Regions from separate parts of the Polymorphospora sp. A560 genome, predicted to be linked through region 4. Evidence: riboswitches for the same ligand, from Rfam matches in the RefSeq annotation. Region 4 holds a riboswitch; each other region holds the start of a gene.

Region 1 (4,026 bases), 360 kb from region 4:
TCAGCGGGGTGGCGCCGGACTGGCCGTGGCGGGCGACCATCGCGACCTCGATGCTGAACTCGAAGAGGCGCCAGTCGACGTCGTCGGTGGCGCGCAGGGTGTCGGCCAGCCGGGCGACCCGTGCCTGGTCGGTCACGGGACGGGCGCGGCCGGCGACGTAGGCTTCGTCGTCGCTGTCCTCCGGGGGGAACGAGTGCAGGGCGTACCGGCCGTCGCGCTCCAGGTCGCGGCGTTTGGGTGAGTCGACGACGAAGCAGAAGAGGCCCTCGTCGGTGATCACCGGGGCGACGGGGTGTACGCGCGGCCCGCCGTCGGCCCGGACGGTGGCCAGGTAGCCCAGGCCGGGGCCGTACTGGTGCATCAGCGAACGGATCGCTTCGGCGAGTCGGGGCTCGTCGGCGGCGAACTCGGTCCAGGTAGCCATACCGGAATTCTATCGAACATCTGTACGACACGGGTAACGAACCGCGGATCTGACCAGCACAATCTGCCCGAACCGGCGGGGCGGGCCGCCGACCCACCCAGACCGGCTCGCTATGGTGTGACGATGCTGCTCTCCGACCGCGACCTCGTCAGTGAGATCAAGGCGGGCGCCCTGGCGCTGGAGCCGTTCGATCCGGCGCTGGTCCAGCCGTCGAGTATCGACGTACGGCTCGACCGGCTCTTCCGGGTGTTCAACAACCACCTCTACACGCACATCGACCCGTCGGTGCAGCAGGATGACCTGACCTCGGCTGTCGAGGTACCGGACGGGGAGCCGTTCGTGCTGCATCCGGGCGAGTTCGTGCTCGCGTCGACGCTCGAGGTGATCTCCCTCGGCGACCAGCTCGCCGGACGGTTGGAGGGCAAGTCGAGCCTCGGCCGGCTCGGCCTGCTGACGCATTCGACGGCCGGCTTCATCGATCCGGGCTTCTCCGGGCACGTGACGCTGGAGCTGTCCAACGTGGCCAACCTGCCGATCACGCTCTGGCCGGGGATGAAGATCGGCCAACTCTGCATCTTCCGGCTGTCGTCGCCGGCCGAGCACCCGTACGGGTCGGCGGTCTACGGTTCGCGCTACCAGGGGCAGCGTGGACCGACGCCGAGCCGCTCGTGGCAGAACTGGCGGACCTGGCCGGTCCGCTGAGGCACGAAGACAGCAAAAGGGGCGCCTCCCGTCGAGGGAGCCGCCCCTTTTGGCCTCGCCGTCACATCCTGGGGCGGCCGAAGCTGTGGATCGTGCCGTTGTCGTAGCGCTTCATCAGGACCGGTACGCCGGCCTGGGAGGCGTGCACCAGCCAGCCGTTGCCGACGTACATGCCGACGTGGCTGAGGTCGGAGTTGTAGAAGACGAAGTCACCGGGGCGCAGCTCGGAGCGGCTGATCGAGGGCATCGTCCGGCGCTGGGCGGCGGCGTTGTGCGGCAGTCGTACGCCGACCTTGCCCCAGGCGGCGAGCATCAGACCGGAGCAGTCGTAGCCGTTCGGCCCGGAGGCGCCCCAGACGTAGGGCTTGCCGATCTGGGAGCAGGCGAACTTCGCGACCGTGCTGGCCGGCCCACCCGGGTACGTCGCCGGACAGGGCGCCGGACGCAGCGAGCCGAGGCCGCCGGAGGTGCCGTACGCCTTGAGCCGCAGCTCCTGGAGCTTCTTGATGTCCGCGTTGATCTGCTTGGTCTTGGCTGCCAGCTCGGCCTCGGTCGTGGTGAGCTGGGCGACGAGGGTGTCGAGCGGGCCCTTCTGCGCCGTGTACTGCGCCTTGAGGTCGACCACGCTCTGGATGTCGCGGGCCTGCCGGCGGGCGAACTGGTCGAGCAGTTCTAGCTGGTCGGCGAGGGTCTGCGGCGAGCCGTTGGTGAGAATCGAGTTCAACGCCGACGTGTTGCCGCCCTTGTAGGCGCGGGTCGCGAACTGACCGACGCGTTCCATGGCCAGGTCGACCTGGAGCTGAAGCGGGGCGATCTTCGCGGCGAGGGCGTCGGCCTGCTTCTTCTTCGTCGCCAGTTGCTCGCGGGTGGCGTTGTGTTGCTCGATCACCGGCTCGAGCTGGCTCCACGACTTGTCGATCTGGGCTTCGATCTCGGCGACGGTCGGCTCGGCCTGGGCGGGTACCGCTCCGAAGAGGACGATGGCGACACTGGCGACGGCGACGAAGACGGTTGTCCTGGTCAACCGGCGGAGACGTGGCAGGGCCGGCGGTCGGCCGGCGGTCGCCGGCCGGAAGAGTCGGCGCCACGGTGCATGATCAGCCACCGGGGTCGGTGCTCCTTCTCCTTACGGACCGCCTACCGGGTTAGCTGACGGGTTCGGGCGGGAGAGTTGCGCCCTACCGCAAGTCTGCGGATTCACCCCGGTTACTTCTGGGTCCCCGGCTCACGACCTTGTTGTGACTCGGCGGTGTCGAGTCGACGCCATCCCTGGTGGATGGCCGGATCCCGCTCGACGGTTCATCACATTAGGCAGCGTCGTTATCAATGCGCAACCACCGGACCTGTGAAATCCGTTGCGTGTCAAGCCTGTCGCAGTCAGTCAGGCATGAAAGTTTCCTACAGTACGCAGACATCGTCCGGAATCCATTGACGGGAGCGGCCACACGGACGAAGGTGACGACATAGATCAATCCGACTGGAGGTTCGATGCAGCGTCTCACCAAGCCGACGGGCAGGCGGATCCTGCTCAGCGTCGCGGTCGTCGGCGCCGCGACGCTCGTGCCGGTCAGCCCGGCACCCGCCGTGCCAGCCCCGACCGATACCAGACAGCAGCAGTACGCCGCCGCGTCCGCCGAGTACGGCGTACCGGAGAGCATCCTGCTCGGCGTGTCGTACCTGCAGTCGCGCTGGGACACCAACGCCGGCACGCCGAGCACGAGCGGCGGGTACGGCCCGATGCACCTCACCGACGCCGCGCACGTGGCGAGCCTGCCGGTACCCGGTCACCACGGCACCCACGAGGACCCGCGCGGCGACACCTCCCGCGAGGCGATCGAACTCGAACACCCCGCGCCGAACCCGCCGGACGAGGCGGCGCTGCGTACCCTCGGCACCGCCGCCGGACTGACCGGGGCCGGAGCCGAGGCGCTGCGTACCGACCCGGTGGTCAACATCCGCGGCGGCGCCGCGCTGCTCGCCGCGTACCAGCGGGAACTGGGTGCCCCGCAGGGTGCCGGCAGCGACCCGGCCGACTGGTACGGCGCGGTCGCGCGCTACTCCGGCGCCGACACCCGTGACGCGGCGGCCGCCTTCGCCGACGAGGTCTACTCGACGATCCGTACCGGCGCGACCCGGCGGACCGACGACGGCCACCAGGTCAGTCTGGCCCGGCACGCCGGCCTCACCCCGGCGACGTCCTGGCTGGACCGGCTCGGCCTGCGCAAGCTGGCCCGCCCGGACGGGCTGGAGTGCCCGGACGACATCTCCTGCGAGTGGCTGCCGGCGCCGTACGAACTGCGCGGCGACGGAACGGTCCCGACCAGCTACGGCAACCACGACAAGGGCAACCGCCCGGCCCAGCAGAAGATCGAGTACATCGTCATCCACGACGCCGAGGGCTACTTCGCCGGCACGACCCGGCTGGCCCAGGACAAGAACTGGGTGAGCTGGCACTACACGCTGCGCTCGGTCGACGGGCACATCGCCCAGCACCTGAAGGCCAAGGACGTCGGCTGGCACGCCGGCAACTGGTTCGTCAACGCCAAGGCGATCGGCCTGGAACACGAGGGCTTCGCCGCCCAGGGCACCTGGTACACCGAGGCGATGTACCGCACCTCCGCCAAGCTGGTGCGGCACCTGGCGCTGCGGCTCGGCATCCCGCTCGACCGGCAGCACATCATCGGGCACGACAACGTGCCCGGCACGCTCGCCAGCAACATGGGCAGCATGCACTGGGACCCGGGCCCGTACTGGAACTGGTCGCACTACTTCGACCTGCTGAAGGCGCCGTTCTGGAGCACCGGCACGCACCGTACCGGCCTGGTCACGATCGACCCGGACTTCGCGACGAACCGGCCGGCGTTCACCGGCTGCGAGGTCGCGGGCGTACCGTGCCCGTC
Region 2 (4,026 bases), 970 kb from region 4:
CGCAGGCGCTCGGTGCGCTGCCGGTGGCCGGTGTAGCCGGTCAGCTCGTCGTCGGTCAGCCGGGCGATGGTCGCCAGCGAAGGGAACGCGGTGTAGGCGGTGCCGTCGAGCCGGACGGTCGTGCCCAGGTCGGCCATCAGGCGCCGTTTGCGGGCCGCGGCGAACCACTGCGTGCTGCGCTGGGTGAGCGTGAAGTAGACCGCGCCCTCGGCGAGTGACGCGAACCGGACCTGGTGCAGGCCGCGAAGCACCGGCAGCAGCGGGGCCATGGCCGGGTCGGTGTCGGCGGCGGCCAGCAGCGGCGCCGGATCGTCCGCCAGGCTGAACCAGCGGGCGACCAGCCGCTCGACGGCGCACAGGTCGGCCGGCGCCAGCGGGATGTCGGCGAAGACGGTCAGGGTGACACCGGGCGGGCCGGCGGCCGCGGCGACCTCGACCACGACCGCCCGGTCGGGACGGCCGGCGGGAGCGGGGAGCAGCAACGCCTTGCGGACCGCGTCGTCGGTGCGGCGATGGTCGCCGGCGCCCGGGCCGAAGCCGTCGAGGGCACGCAGGCTCAGGTCGAACGAGAACGGGGGCAGAGCAGGCAGAACGGTCCGATGGACCGCAGGGAGGTCTGTCATGCCGGCCAGCATGGGGCGGTCCTACGACAATCGCCGTTCAAGATCGCCGTTTCGGCGCCGAATGTGCACTCGACTGCGTTATCGGCGCCGAAACGGCGATCTTGCGGTGTTCGCGATCCGGCCACCGGACCGCCCGACGGTCCCCGCGTGCGACTGGCACGGCGGGGCCGCCGGGCGGCAGGAGTGGTCTAGCGCACCCGGCCGTAGCCGTACGGGGGCATCATGTCGACGCTGGAAATCTTGACGCTCTCGCCGAAGGTCGGTGCGTGGATCACCTTGCCGCTGCCGACGAAGATGCCCACGTGGCCGAGGTTGCTGTAGAAGACCAGGTCACCTGGCTGGAGCGCGCTCCGGCTGATCTTCGCCACCCGGTCCCACTGCATGGCCGCGTTGTGGGGCAGCGACTTGCCGGCCGCCCGCCACGCCGCCAGCGTCAGACCCGAGCAGTCGTAGCCGTTCGGGCCGGAGGCCGCCCACACGTACGGCTTGCCGATCGCGCCGTACGCGAACCGGACCGCGACACCGGCCTGCCCGGAGACCGCCGGGATGCTGCCGGTGTAGGAGCTGCCCGGGTTGGTGGCCGCGCCGTACGCCCGCTCCCGCATCTCGTACAGCTTCTTGAGGTCGGCCTCGATCTTCTTCTTGCCGGCCTGGAGTTCCTTGGCCTGGGCGGTCTCGCGGGCCAGGGTGGCGTCGAGCCGTGCCTGCTCGTCCAGGTATTCGCGCTGGGTCGCGGTGAACCCGCTCACCTGCGACTGGCGTTCGCGGGCGAGCTGTTCCAGGGTGCCCAGGCGGTCGACGAGCGACCCGTTCTCGCTCGCGGTGAGGATCGCCTGGATGGTGTCCAGGCCGCCCGACTTGTAGGCCCGGGCGGCGATCGTGCCGACCTCGACCTCGGTCTGGGCCAACTGCTCCTGCAGCGGTCCGAGCTTGGCCTCCACCGCGGTCTTGGCCGCCTTGGTTGCCTTGATCTCCTCGTTGAGTTTGTTGTAGGACTCGACGACCTTCTCCAGCTCGGTCGACGACTTGTTGATCCGCTGCGTCAGCTCGCTGACCGACGGTTCGGCGGCGGCACCCGTGGCGGGTACGACGAGGCCGATGGTGATGCCGGTCAGGACGACGGCGCGCAGCAGCATCCGGGCGGGCGACAATACAGGCAGAGCCTTTCTTCCCCGGGTCACGCCCGATCGACGTGATCCAGCCGCCTACCGGGTTAGCTGACGGATTCGGGCGGGAAGATCGCCCTACCACGAAACGTGGATTCACCCCTTGGTGCCGGTGGGTTCCCGGTTCACCGGTCCGGTCGACTGCGCAGCGTGATCGGATGTCGACAATGGATGACCGGTGATTCGGCGGCGCCGGGCCGGCGCCTCCCGAGGGGGTTGGCTGACGACCGGACCAGCGGCTCCAACCTAGTCGTGGTCCGGATCAACCGAAAGAGGGCGGCTGCGTGATGTGGAGCGAAGTTGCCTGGTCGGGGCGCGATGTGCTTACTGTCCGTTGTTGTCGCTGCGCGCTGCGTCGATTGCCGGCTCGATCGGGATCGCGGATGGACCGCGCGGCGGACGCTGCGATCAAAAGTCGATCTTGCCAAGATTGATTGTTGTTTGAGGCTATTTGTCGCTCTTGGCGGTATCAATCGGATCAAATGTGTGCAATGTGGTGGCTATGGGTGTCCAGGGGGCCACCTGCCGCCTGTAAAAGTGCCAGGTTGCACATTGCCCCCCTTCTCTTTTGGCGCGCGGGTCCACACAATGGTGTTAGGCCGTAAAGGTTTCGCGGAACCGGCGCCGCAACGAGAAGGCGATCGGCACCTGACTGCCATCAGATGCCGATCTTTCGAACCGCATGTGGATCTTTCGGGACACGTGCCGACCCCAGAACACTGGCGATTTTGATCTACGTCGATTTTGATCTACGTCGCTCTCGATCTGCGTCGCCGACCCGCGTCACGAGCCCTTGGAGGCATCTCGTGAATGCTACCCGCCAACCCACCCGCCCAACAGAGGCCATGTCCGGAAAGCCCGAATGGGTAACCCGCCGGACACCTGCCACGATCTACCGCCAGCCCGGTCTCTACATCACGACGGAGTGGTTCGTGATCGGCAAACGGCGCTACCCGATCTGGGAGTTGACCAACCTGCGGACCGGGCGTGGCCGACGGGATCCACTCATCGTCCGGTCGATGCTGGTCACCGCGGCGGTGGTCGCCGGAATCGGAGTCACCCTCGGCTTCGTCCGCGAACTCCACACCATCAGCCCCGCCACCTACCTGGCCCTCGGCGCCGCCGCCATGGTGCCCATGCTGACCGCCGCCGTCGGATACCGGCTGCGGCCCAGGCCGTACGAGCTGTGGGCCGACATCCGCGGCCGGGCGGTCATGGTCTTCAGCACCGACCAGGAACGGGTGTACGGACAGGTCTCCCGGGCGTTGCTCCGGGCCAAGGAAGCCGCCCGGTACGGCGGCATCGCCGACCCGCTGGCCGCCGCCGGCCAGTGGCCGACCGTACGCTGACCGCACCACGACGCGGACGGATCCCTGCCGGATCCGTCCGCGTCCGCGTGTCCGGCCCACCCCGGGCTCAGCCGAGGTCGTCGGCGATCCGCGCGATGCGCGCGAGCGACGCCGCCGGCTCCAGCGACATGCCCTGGAGGGTCCGGAAGGCAGCCACGTAGGGCTCCACCGTGTCCGACGTGTCGGTCAGGTCCTGCGACAGTGGACTGCCGACGAAGACCACGTCGGTGTCACCCGTACCCGGGAACCGGACGACGATGAACGGGGCGCGTACCGCGTAGTCCGGCACCTGGAACGGCAGCACCTGGATCGTGATGTTGGACCTGCGGCCGGCCTCGACGAGATGCCGCAACTGCTCGCGCAGGCAGGGCGCCCCGCCGGTCTGCCGGTGCAGCACCGACTCGTCGAGTACGACCTCGATGGACGGCGGGTCGGCCCGGTCCAGCACCTCGTGCCGGCGGCGTGCCCGTACGTCGTCGACGATGTCGAGATCGAACGGCTCCACCGCGAAGCGCAACGAGGCGACGGTGCTGGCCCGCGCGTACGCGTCGGTCTGCAACAGCCCCGGAATCCCGACCGACTGGAAGACCAGCAGGCTCGACGCCTCGACCTCGAGCCCGATGTACGACAGGTACGGCGCCGGCAGCCCGTCGCGGTATCGCGACCACCAGGCCCGGCGACGGGAGACCCGGGCCAGGGCGACCAGCTCCGCGACCTGCTCGGAGTCGGTCAGCCGGTAGTGGCTGATCAGCGCCTTCACGTCGTTGGTGGAGACGGAGACGGCGCCGGCCTCGATCCGGATCACCTTGGACAGCGACCAGTCCATGGCGTCGGCGACCTGTTCCTGGGTGAGGCCGGCACCCTCCCGGGCCGCCCGCAGTGCCGAGC
Region 3 (4,026 bases), 3.6 Mb from region 4:
TGCTGTCGAGGTCGTGGGTGGCCAGGACGACGCTGGCGTAGGTGCCTTTGGCCATCATCTCGGTGATGGTGCGGCGTTCGTCGTCGGTGATGCCGGGGTCGGCGGCCGGCGGGTGCAGGACGATGGAGGTGCCGGGCTGGTTGGTGGGGCCGACGGTGATCCAGCGCATTCCGCTGTAGCCGACGTCGTTGCGGACCTCGAAGCCGAGGGCGTCGCGGTAGAAGGCGAGGGCGGCGTCGGGGTCGGTCTGCGGCAGGAAGGTGTGGTGAATGGTGATGTCCATGCCGGTCACGCTAGTTGTGGCCGTTGCCTGCTGCTTCTCGATTCCTGATCGGTCTGGTCACCTGTTTGGCGACGCATGACGGGATTCCCGCGGTGGCGTGTCCGGCCTGGCGGCGGTAGACGCTGGGCGGGACGCCGACGAGTTCGGTGAAGCGGGTGCTGAAGGTGCCCAGTGAGGCGCAGCCGACGGTGAAGCAGACCTCGGTGACGCTGAGGTCGCCGCGGCGGAGCAGGGCCATGGCGCGTTCGATGCGTCGGGTCATCAGGTAGGAGTAGGGCGACTCGCCGTAGGCGAGCCGGAACTGGCGGCTGAGGTGTCCGGCGGACATGTTCACGCCGCGGGCGAGGGCCTCGACGTCCAGCGGCCGGGCGTACTCCCGGTCGATCCGGTCCCGGACGCGGCGCAGGCGGGCGAGGTCGCGCAGGTGCTGCGTCGTGGCGGAGTTGCTGGTCACGTGCGTGATGGTGCCATGGCGGTGGTGGGGTTGCCCAGCGTGGTCGGGGTGGTTCGGCCGGCTTTCTCCCACTGGTGGCCGGGCGTCACAGGGGCACCTTTGGTGTCGTGGCGGGTGGCCTGGCTGCCCGTACCCGATGATTTGGCCGAGAGGGCATGGGGGTCGTCTTTTCGGTGGCGTCGTGGTCGGGTGATGTATCGACGGTGGGCCTCGGGGGCGCCGTTGTTTCGGTGGTGCACACACCGTCCGTTCCGTTTTGGCTTTGCTGGGCGCTTGCGGCCCGGCTTCGCCCGGGTGCGGCGAACGCGAGTGCGATAGATCGCAGCGCGATAACCGGGTCTTGGCACGGCGGAGGGCGGCCAGTACGGTCGGGAAATCCGTTCCGGTTGTTGGGTCATCATCCGATGGCGCCGGAGCGGATCCGCTTAGTCGTATTCGTACGAGCCGGGGACCCAAGCAATCGGGGTGAATCCGTGGGCCGATGCCTGCGGTAGGGCGACCTTTCCCGCCCGAATCCGTCAGCTAACCCGGTAGGCGGTTGTGGAAGGAGACGACTGTTCGTGCGGTACCGAGCGTGCCTGGTTGGCACATCCCCCATTTCCCTGTCGTGCGGCCGTTTGTCGCGTGGACCGACGATCCTGGCTGTTTGCTGACGCCGGATCACTGATCACGACACCAGATCGGTTCGGAATCGACTGAGCCGGCCGTTGCCGGCTGTCCTTTTCCTGTTTCGCGTCTCCCGTTGTGGCGGCGGTGCCGTCTGCGGCCCGCCGTCGGTTTTGCGGGTCCTGTCCCGGGTGGGTCGCGATTCGTCGGTCTGGTCGACGTCTGCCGTTTTCGATTGGGACGCCGACGACAGTCGGCGGGTAATGGAGCTTCAAGTGGAAAACTCTCGTTCGTACAATCCGTTCCGTCGGGTTATCCCCAACCGTTTCCGTTCGGTGGCCGTGGCGTCGGCCGCCGTGCTGGCGGTGGCCGCGACGACGGGCAGCCTTTCGTCCGGTACCCCGACCGGGGCGGAGTCAAACGCGGGGGTCGAGTCGGGTGTGGTGCAGTTGGCGCTGACGCCGGAGCGGGCCCAGGCGGCGCCGCCGCAGGAGGCCGCACCCAAGGAGGCCGCGCCGAAGGCGCCGGCGGAGAAGACGCTGTCGTACGACTTCCAGTACCAGCCGAACGCGTACTACTGCGGTCCGGCGTCGACCCGTATCGCGCTGAGCGCGCAGGGGCACACGCCGAGCCAGGACAACCTGGCGGGGCAGCTGGGTACGACGTTCGCCGGGACGAACTCGTCGCACGACATCGCGCGGGTGTTGAACAAGGTGGTCGGCGGGGACGCCTACCGGGTGCGGGAGATTCCCGGCCAGAAGGCGACGTCGGCGCAGATGGACCGGCTGCAGGCGGACGTGGTCGAGGCGGTCGGCAAGGGGCGGCCGGTGGTGGCGAACATCGTCGGCGGGGCGACGGACAACGACGGCTTCTGGCGCAGCTTCCCCGGTGGGCACTACGTGACGATCGTCGGTTACGGCGACGAGGGGCGGCAGGTGCGGGTCGCCGATCCCAGTGGTGTCGGTCCGGCGAGCTACTGGATGAGCACGATCACGATGGCGCACTGGATGGCGTCGCGCGGTTACTCGTACTGACCGGGTACACGTACGGAACAAGGGCCGGCCCTGGTGGGCCGGCCCTTGTTCGTGGGTCAGAGTCCGCCGGCGACGCGCAGGATGGTGCCGGTGGCGTACGACGCCTCGGGGCTGAGCAGCCAGGCGATGGCGTGGGCGATCTCGGGTGCGTCGCCGGCGCGGCCCAGTGGTGCGCGCCGGGCGATGCGGTTGGGGCGGTCGGGGTCGCCGGAGACGGTGTGGATGTCGGTCCAGACGGTGCCGGGTGCGACTCCGTTGACGCGGATGCCGCGTGGGCCGAGTTCTTTGGACAGGCCGATGGTGAGGGCGTCGACGCCGGCCTTGGCGGCGGCGTAGTGGATGTATTCGCCGGGTGAGCCGAGGGTGGCGGCGGCGGACGAGACGTTGACGATGGCGCCGCCGGCGTTCATGCGGCGGGCGGCCTGTTGGGCGCAGAGGATGGCGCTGACGAGGTTGACGTCGATGACGTGGCGCAGGTCTTGCGGGGTGAGGTCGACGAGTGGGCCGATGCGGCTGGTGACGCCGGCGTTGTTGACCAGGCCGGTGACCGTCCCCAGTTTCGCCTCGGTCTGGTCGAACAGGTCGGTGACCTGGTCGGGGTCGGTGACGTCGGCGCGTACGGCGATGCCGCGTCGGCCGGTGGTGTGGATGTCGGCGAGGACGGTTTCGGCGGCGGCGGTGTCGTCGCGGTAGCACAGTGCGATGTCGTGTCCGGCGGCGGCGAGCCGGCGTACGGTGGCGGCGCCGATTCCGCGGCTGCCGCCGGTTACCACGGTTACCGGTGTGTCGGGCACTGCCCACTCCCCCTCTTTCGGCTGGTCGTGGTGGTGACGCTACCGCGCTGCCGTCCGGTGTGGATGGCCGGCGTACGGTGGGCCGGTCGACGACGTGGAGGTGCGTGGTGGCCGGTCTGGGCAAGGGTGATCTGGTCGAGGACTTCGAACTGCCGGACGAGACGGGTACGCCGCGGCGGTTGAGTGTGCTGCTGGCGGACGGGCCGGTGGTGGTGTTCTTCTATCCGGCGGCGCTGACGCCGGGGTGTACTGCGGAGAGCTGTCATTTCCGGGACCTGGCTGACGAGTTTTCGCAGGTAGGGGCCAAGTTGGTGGGGGTCAGTCGGGATTCGGTGGAGCGGCAGCGGGAGTTCGCCGGCCGGTACGGGTTCGGTTATCCGCTGCTGTCCGACGTCGACGGGTCGGTGGCGCGGATGTTCGGGGTGCGGCGGGCGTTGCCGTTGGGTGCGCTGTCGACGCGGCGGATGACGTTCGTGGTCGGTACGGATCGGCGGGTGCTGGCGGCGATCCACAGCGAGGTGAGCATGACGGCGCACGCGGACCGGGCGTTGGCGGTGCTGCGGGAGGCGGCGGCGGGTTGACGCGGCCGGGGTGTCGTGCTCGACGTTGTCGGTGTGGCCTGGTAGGAAGGCTGCAATCAAACATGCGTACGAAAAGAGGGTTGTGATGGCGACGCGCACCGCTGGGTTGTCGACCGAGGAGCTGGAGGGCATCCGTGACTCGCTGGCGGCGGGTCGTAAGCCGAAGGTGGTGTTCACCGAGTCGGCGGGGCAGATCGCGGGGCAGGTCGGCCAGGTGGTGGCGCTGACGGATCCGGCGGTCTCCGAGGAGTGGGTGGTGGTCCGGTTCGGTCGT
Region 4 (4,026 bases):
CGGCCGGTTCCACATCGACGGGGTCACCGGGCCGGACGAGTACACGGCGGTGAAGGACGACAACGTCTACACGAACCTGATGGCGCAGCGGAACCTGCTGGCCGCCGCGGAGGCGGTGCAGCGGCACAGCGAGGAGGCGTGGCGGCTCGGCGTCGACGACGAGGAGACCGCCGCGTGGCGGGACGCGGCCGGGTCGATGTACGTGCCGTACGACGAGGAGCTGGGCGTGCACCCGCAGGTGGAGGGCTTCACCCGCTACCAGGAGTGGGACTTCGCCGCGACCCCGCCGGACAAGTACCCGCTGCTGCTCAACCACCCGTACTTCGACCTCTACCGCAAGCAGGTGGTCAAGCAGGCCGACCTGGTGATGGCGATGCACCTGCGCGGCGACGCGTTCACCGCCGAGGAGAAGGCGCGCAACTTCGTCTACTACGAGCGTCGTACGGTTCGCGACTCGTCGCTGTCGGCGTGCACCCAGTCGGTGCTGGCCGCCGAGACGGGCCATCTCGAACTCGCCCACGACTATCTGGGCGAGGCCGCCCTGATGGATCTGCACGACATCCACCAGAACACCCGCGACGGGGTGCATGTGGCGTCGCTGGCGGGGGCGTGGATCGCGCTGGTGGCCGGGCTCGGCGGGATGCGTGACCACGACGGCCGGTTGTCGTTCGCGCCCCGGCTGCCGAGCCGGATCGGCCGGCTGGAGTTCTCGTTGATGTGGCACGGCCGGCGGCTGCGGGTCGACGTGCGGCCGCACGAGGTGACGTACGCGCTGCGGGACGGCGACGACGACACCCGGCTGGAGTTGCGGCACCACGGTGAGGAGGTCACGGTGACCTGTGACGATCCGGTGACCCTGCCGATCCCGGCGGCTCCGCCGGCGGGGCCGCCGCCCCGCCAGCCGCCGGGGCGTGCCCCGGCCCGCCGGTCGGCGCTGGGCGAGCTGTGACGGATACGCCGGAGCCGGGTCGCGCAGGCGACCCGGCTCCGGCGTGAGTGTCCCTACAGCAGGGACAGGTGCACGTGGTTCGTGTGGTCGGTGTTCGGGTCGCCGTAGGCGCCGCTGTACGACTTCCAGCCGATCGCCGGTAGCCAGACCTGTTTGAACCAGATGACGTAGAGGATGCCGAGCCGGTCGGCGTTGCGGACCAGGAACGCGGCCAGGTTGTTGCCGTACAACCTGTTCTCACCCTGCGCGACGCCGCCGAAGCCCTTCTTCTGGGAAGAGAAGTCGCAGGCGCGTCCCTTGGGGTGCTCGTACGGCCCACCGGGGCGGTAGCAGGAGACGTACCAGTTGAACCCGGCCTTCTGGGTCTCCTTGAGCGCGTGCAGGGTACGCGCGGTGATGCATCCCGAGGTCGTCGGGTCGTTCTGGTTGCACGACTGTGCCGGCCACGATCCATCGCGGTTGCGCGGGGCCTGCGCGGCGATCGGCGAGGTCGCGTTGACGAACCCGCCGGTCGAGGCGCCGCCGGCCAGCCGGAGCGCCTTCTCGGTCTCGGCCTTTTTCTTCGCCATGACCTCGAGTTGCTGCTGCTCCTCGGTGACGGCCTGGTCGATCGCGGCCTTGGCCCGGTTGGCCTGGTCGAGCGCGGCGTTGAGTTCGCGCATCTTCCGGTTGTCGTGCTGGGCGAGGGCGTCGAGGCTCTCGGCGCGGTCGAGGAAGTCCTCGGGCGACGCGCTGTTGAGCAGCATCATCATCGGCCCGATGCGGCCCATCCGGTAGGCGTTGGCCGCCACCTGGCCGATCTCGGGCTGGAGCATCTCGATCTGCTTTTCGACCTTCTGCAGTTCGAGGGTGAGCTGCAGCTGGCGCTTGCGTGAGTTGTCGACCGCCGTCTTCGCCTCGACGTAGCCACGGCTGGTGGCTTCCATCACGTCGCGCAGCAACGGGTTCTCACCCTCGTCGCCGGGCGTCGTCGGTGCGGAAGTTGGCTCGGCGTGTGCCGTGCCGGGGGCGACCGCCAAGCCGATGAGCACGGCTACGGCGGTCACGAGCGTGACGGGCAGCGACTGCCGCCGACGCTGGAATGACGTCATCTACCGTTCCTCCCATCTGCCGCCGACCGGGTTAGCTGACGGGTTCGGGACGGAAGGATCCCTACCGCTGGCGCGGATTCACCCCGGGACACCTGGTTCCCCGGCTCGCCTCGCGGCGATTGGGCGGCGGTCACCACCGGCGCCGATGGGCGCCGCCGGGCGGAGACCGCGGGCCAGCCTACCGGATGGTTCGGGTCCGTCGCTCCGGAACCACCGAGCCACTACCAGGGCGGATGCGTTACAGGACAACGACTTTCGGTGATGTCTGTTGGTCGGTCGAGCCGGCCGCCGGCGGCTGCCGGGCGGTGACTTGCCAGCTTGCTGACAGGTTCCACATGGCCGGCGCCCAGCGGCACGACTCATGGTGAATCCCGGTAAACCGTCCAACCGTTACCAATCGGAGGAAAGTGATCATGCAGATCGTCCCCAGGAAGGCGGCACTCGTCGGCCTCGGTGCGGCCGGGGTGCTCGCTCTGGCGGTGGCCGTACCGACCGTGGCCCTCGCCGAGGATCCGACACCCGCGCCGTCGACGTCGTCCTCCAGCGCGCCGTCCCGGACGGAGCAGCACGAGGAACGGCGGGCCGAGCACAACCGGCAGCTCGCCGAGGGGCTGGCCGCCGAACTCGGCGTCGACGTGGAGAAGGTCAGCGCCGCGCTGGAGAAGGTGCAGGGTGACCTGCGCACCGGGGCCGAGCAGGAGCGGCAGGCGAAGCTCAAGGAGCGGCTCGACGCGGCGGTCGAGGAAGGCAAGCTGACCCGGGAGCAGGCCGACGCGATCATCGCGGGCGCCGAGGCCGGCGTGTTCGGGGGCAAGGGCGGCGGGTTCGGGCCGGGGCCGGGACGCGGCGGACGCTGACCGGAGCCCGGCACCCACCGGATCGCGGGCCGGCGGCGGACCTGTCCGCCGCCGGCCCGCGCGGTCTCAGCAGTAGAGGTTGTTGCCGGGCGTGGTGCCGAGGATCTGGACGAACCGCTGGTAGGCGTTCACCCGACTCTGCACCGTGGCCGGGTTGCGGCCGTTGCACTCCAGCGCGCCGTTGATGCTGCGGATCGTCTCACCGAAACCGATCCCGTTGACCATCGCGTGGTGCGGGGTCATCGTGCCCGGACCCGACTGGGTGTTCCAGTACCACAGCGCCGTCTTCCAGGCCACGGCCGCGTCGTTCTGCACCAGCCACGGGTTGGTGAGCAGCGGCAGGCCAAGCGCGTCGCCGGCCGCCTTGTAGTTGAAGTTCCAGCTCAACTGCACGGGGCCGCGGCCGTAGTAGGCGGCCTGGCCGGCCGGGCAGCCGTACGGCTGGCTGGTGTCGCAGTAGTGCGGGTAGTTGGCCTGGTTCTGCTCGACGATGTGGACCAGCCCGCCGGTCTCATGGTTGACGTTGGCCAGGAAGGCCGCCGCCTCGCGCCGCCGGGTGGTCTCGTCACCGGTCTTGGCGAAGCCCGGGTACGCGCTCAGCGCGGCGGTCAGCCCGCTGTAGGTGTAGAAGCCGTTCCGGCTCGGGAACATCTGGTTGAACTGCGCCTGGCTGACCACGAAGCCGGTGTTGCCGCCCGGCGGGGTGGTGGGCGGCTGCCCGCCGCAGGAGTAGGGCTCCCAGTACCAGGTGCTGATGATCGGGTCGTACCCGGGATTCTCGTGCTTGGCCCGGTAGTACTGGCCGTTGGTGTAGCGGACGATCGAGCCGGCCGGGTACCACTGGCCGGCGACCCAGGCGGGGTGGTTGCAGTTGGTGCCCGGCGGCGGCTGGGTGCCGCCTCCGCAGGTGCCCTGGTCGGCCCAGACGCCGGAGCCACCGGTGCTGGGCGCCTCGCCCTGCGTCCACCACTTGGCCTGCCAGTTACGGCCGTTGTGGGAGGCGGTCATGCCTCCGGTGTAGACCGCCGAGGAGTTCCAGGCGGTCGCGCAGGTCGCGGCGGACGCGGACGACATCGGTACGACGACGGCCAGGGCGACCGCGACCGCGAGTGCGGCCAGCGACGCGATC

What was found. A riboswitch is a leader RNA that binds a small molecule or an ion and turns the genes downstream of it on or off. The one in region 4 is predicted to bind cyclic di-AMP.
Region 1: it holds a riboswitch for cyclic di-AMP, as region 4 does, so the genes downstream of both, QCD66_RS00355 (NlpC/P60 family protein) here and QCD66_RS02075 (coiled-coil domain-containing protein) in region 4, are expected to answer to the same signal.
Region 2: it holds a riboswitch for cyclic di-AMP, as region 4 does, so the genes downstream of both, QCD66_RS06505 (NlpC/P60 family protein) here and QCD66_RS02075 (coiled-coil domain-containing protein) in region 4, are expected to answer to the same signal.
Region 3: it holds a riboswitch for cyclic di-AMP, as region 4 does, so the genes downstream of both, QCD66_RS18125 (C39 family peptidase) here and QCD66_RS02075 (coiled-coil domain-containing protein) in region 4, are expected to answer to the same signal.

The regions. Positions count from the first base shown of each region.
Region 1 covers NZ_CP122282.1:80,096-84,121, reverse strand. The annotation lists gene QCD66_RS00365 (pyridoxamine 5'-phosphate oxidase family protein) at 1-424, opposite strand, end outside; gene dcd (dCTP deaminase) at 548-1,126, shown strand; gene QCD66_RS00355 (NlpC/P60 family protein) at 1,188-2,231, opposite strand; cyclic di-AMP (ydaO/yuaA leader) riboswitch at 2,247-2,385, opposite strand; gene QCD66_RS00350 (N-acetylmuramoyl-L-alanine amidase) at 2,615-4,026, shown strand, end outside.
Region 2 covers NZ_CP122282.1:1,413,574-1,417,599, forward strand. The annotation lists gene QCD66_RS06500 (DNA-3-methyladenine glycosylase family protein) at 1-623, opposite strand, end outside; gene QCD66_RS06505 (NlpC/P60 family protein) at 812-1,774, opposite strand; cyclic di-AMP (ydaO/yuaA leader) riboswitch at 1,811-1,950, opposite strand; gene QCD66_RS06510 (DUF6232 family protein) at 2,635-3,138, shown strand; gene QCD66_RS06515 (helix-turn-helix transcriptional regulator) at 3,206-4,026, opposite strand, start outside.
Region 3 covers NZ_CP122282.1:4,058,937-4,062,962, reverse strand. The annotation lists gene QCD66_RS18135 (VOC family protein) at 1-283, opposite strand, end outside; gene QCD66_RS18130 (helix-turn-helix transcriptional regulator) at 294-737, opposite strand; cyclic di-AMP (ydaO/yuaA leader) riboswitch at 1,150-1,289, shown strand; gene QCD66_RS18125 (C39 family peptidase) at 1,679-2,377, shown strand; gene QCD66_RS18120 (SDR family NAD(P)-dependent oxidoreductase) at 2,434-3,171, opposite strand; gene QCD66_RS18115 (peroxiredoxin) at 3,279-3,752, shown strand; gene QCD66_RS18110 (hypothetical protein) at 3,838-4,026, shown strand, end outside.
Region 4 covers NZ_CP122282.1:442,136-446,161, reverse strand. The annotation lists gene QCD66_RS02080 (glycoside hydrolase family 65 protein) at 1-949, shown strand, start outside; gene QCD66_RS02075 (coiled-coil domain-containing protein) at 1,003-2,040, opposite strand; cyclic di-AMP (ydaO/yuaA leader) riboswitch at 2,045-2,176, opposite strand; gene QCD66_RS02070 (hypothetical protein) at 2,454-2,897, shown strand; gene QCD66_RS02065 (glycoside hydrolase family 19 protein) at 2,964-4,026, opposite strand, start outside.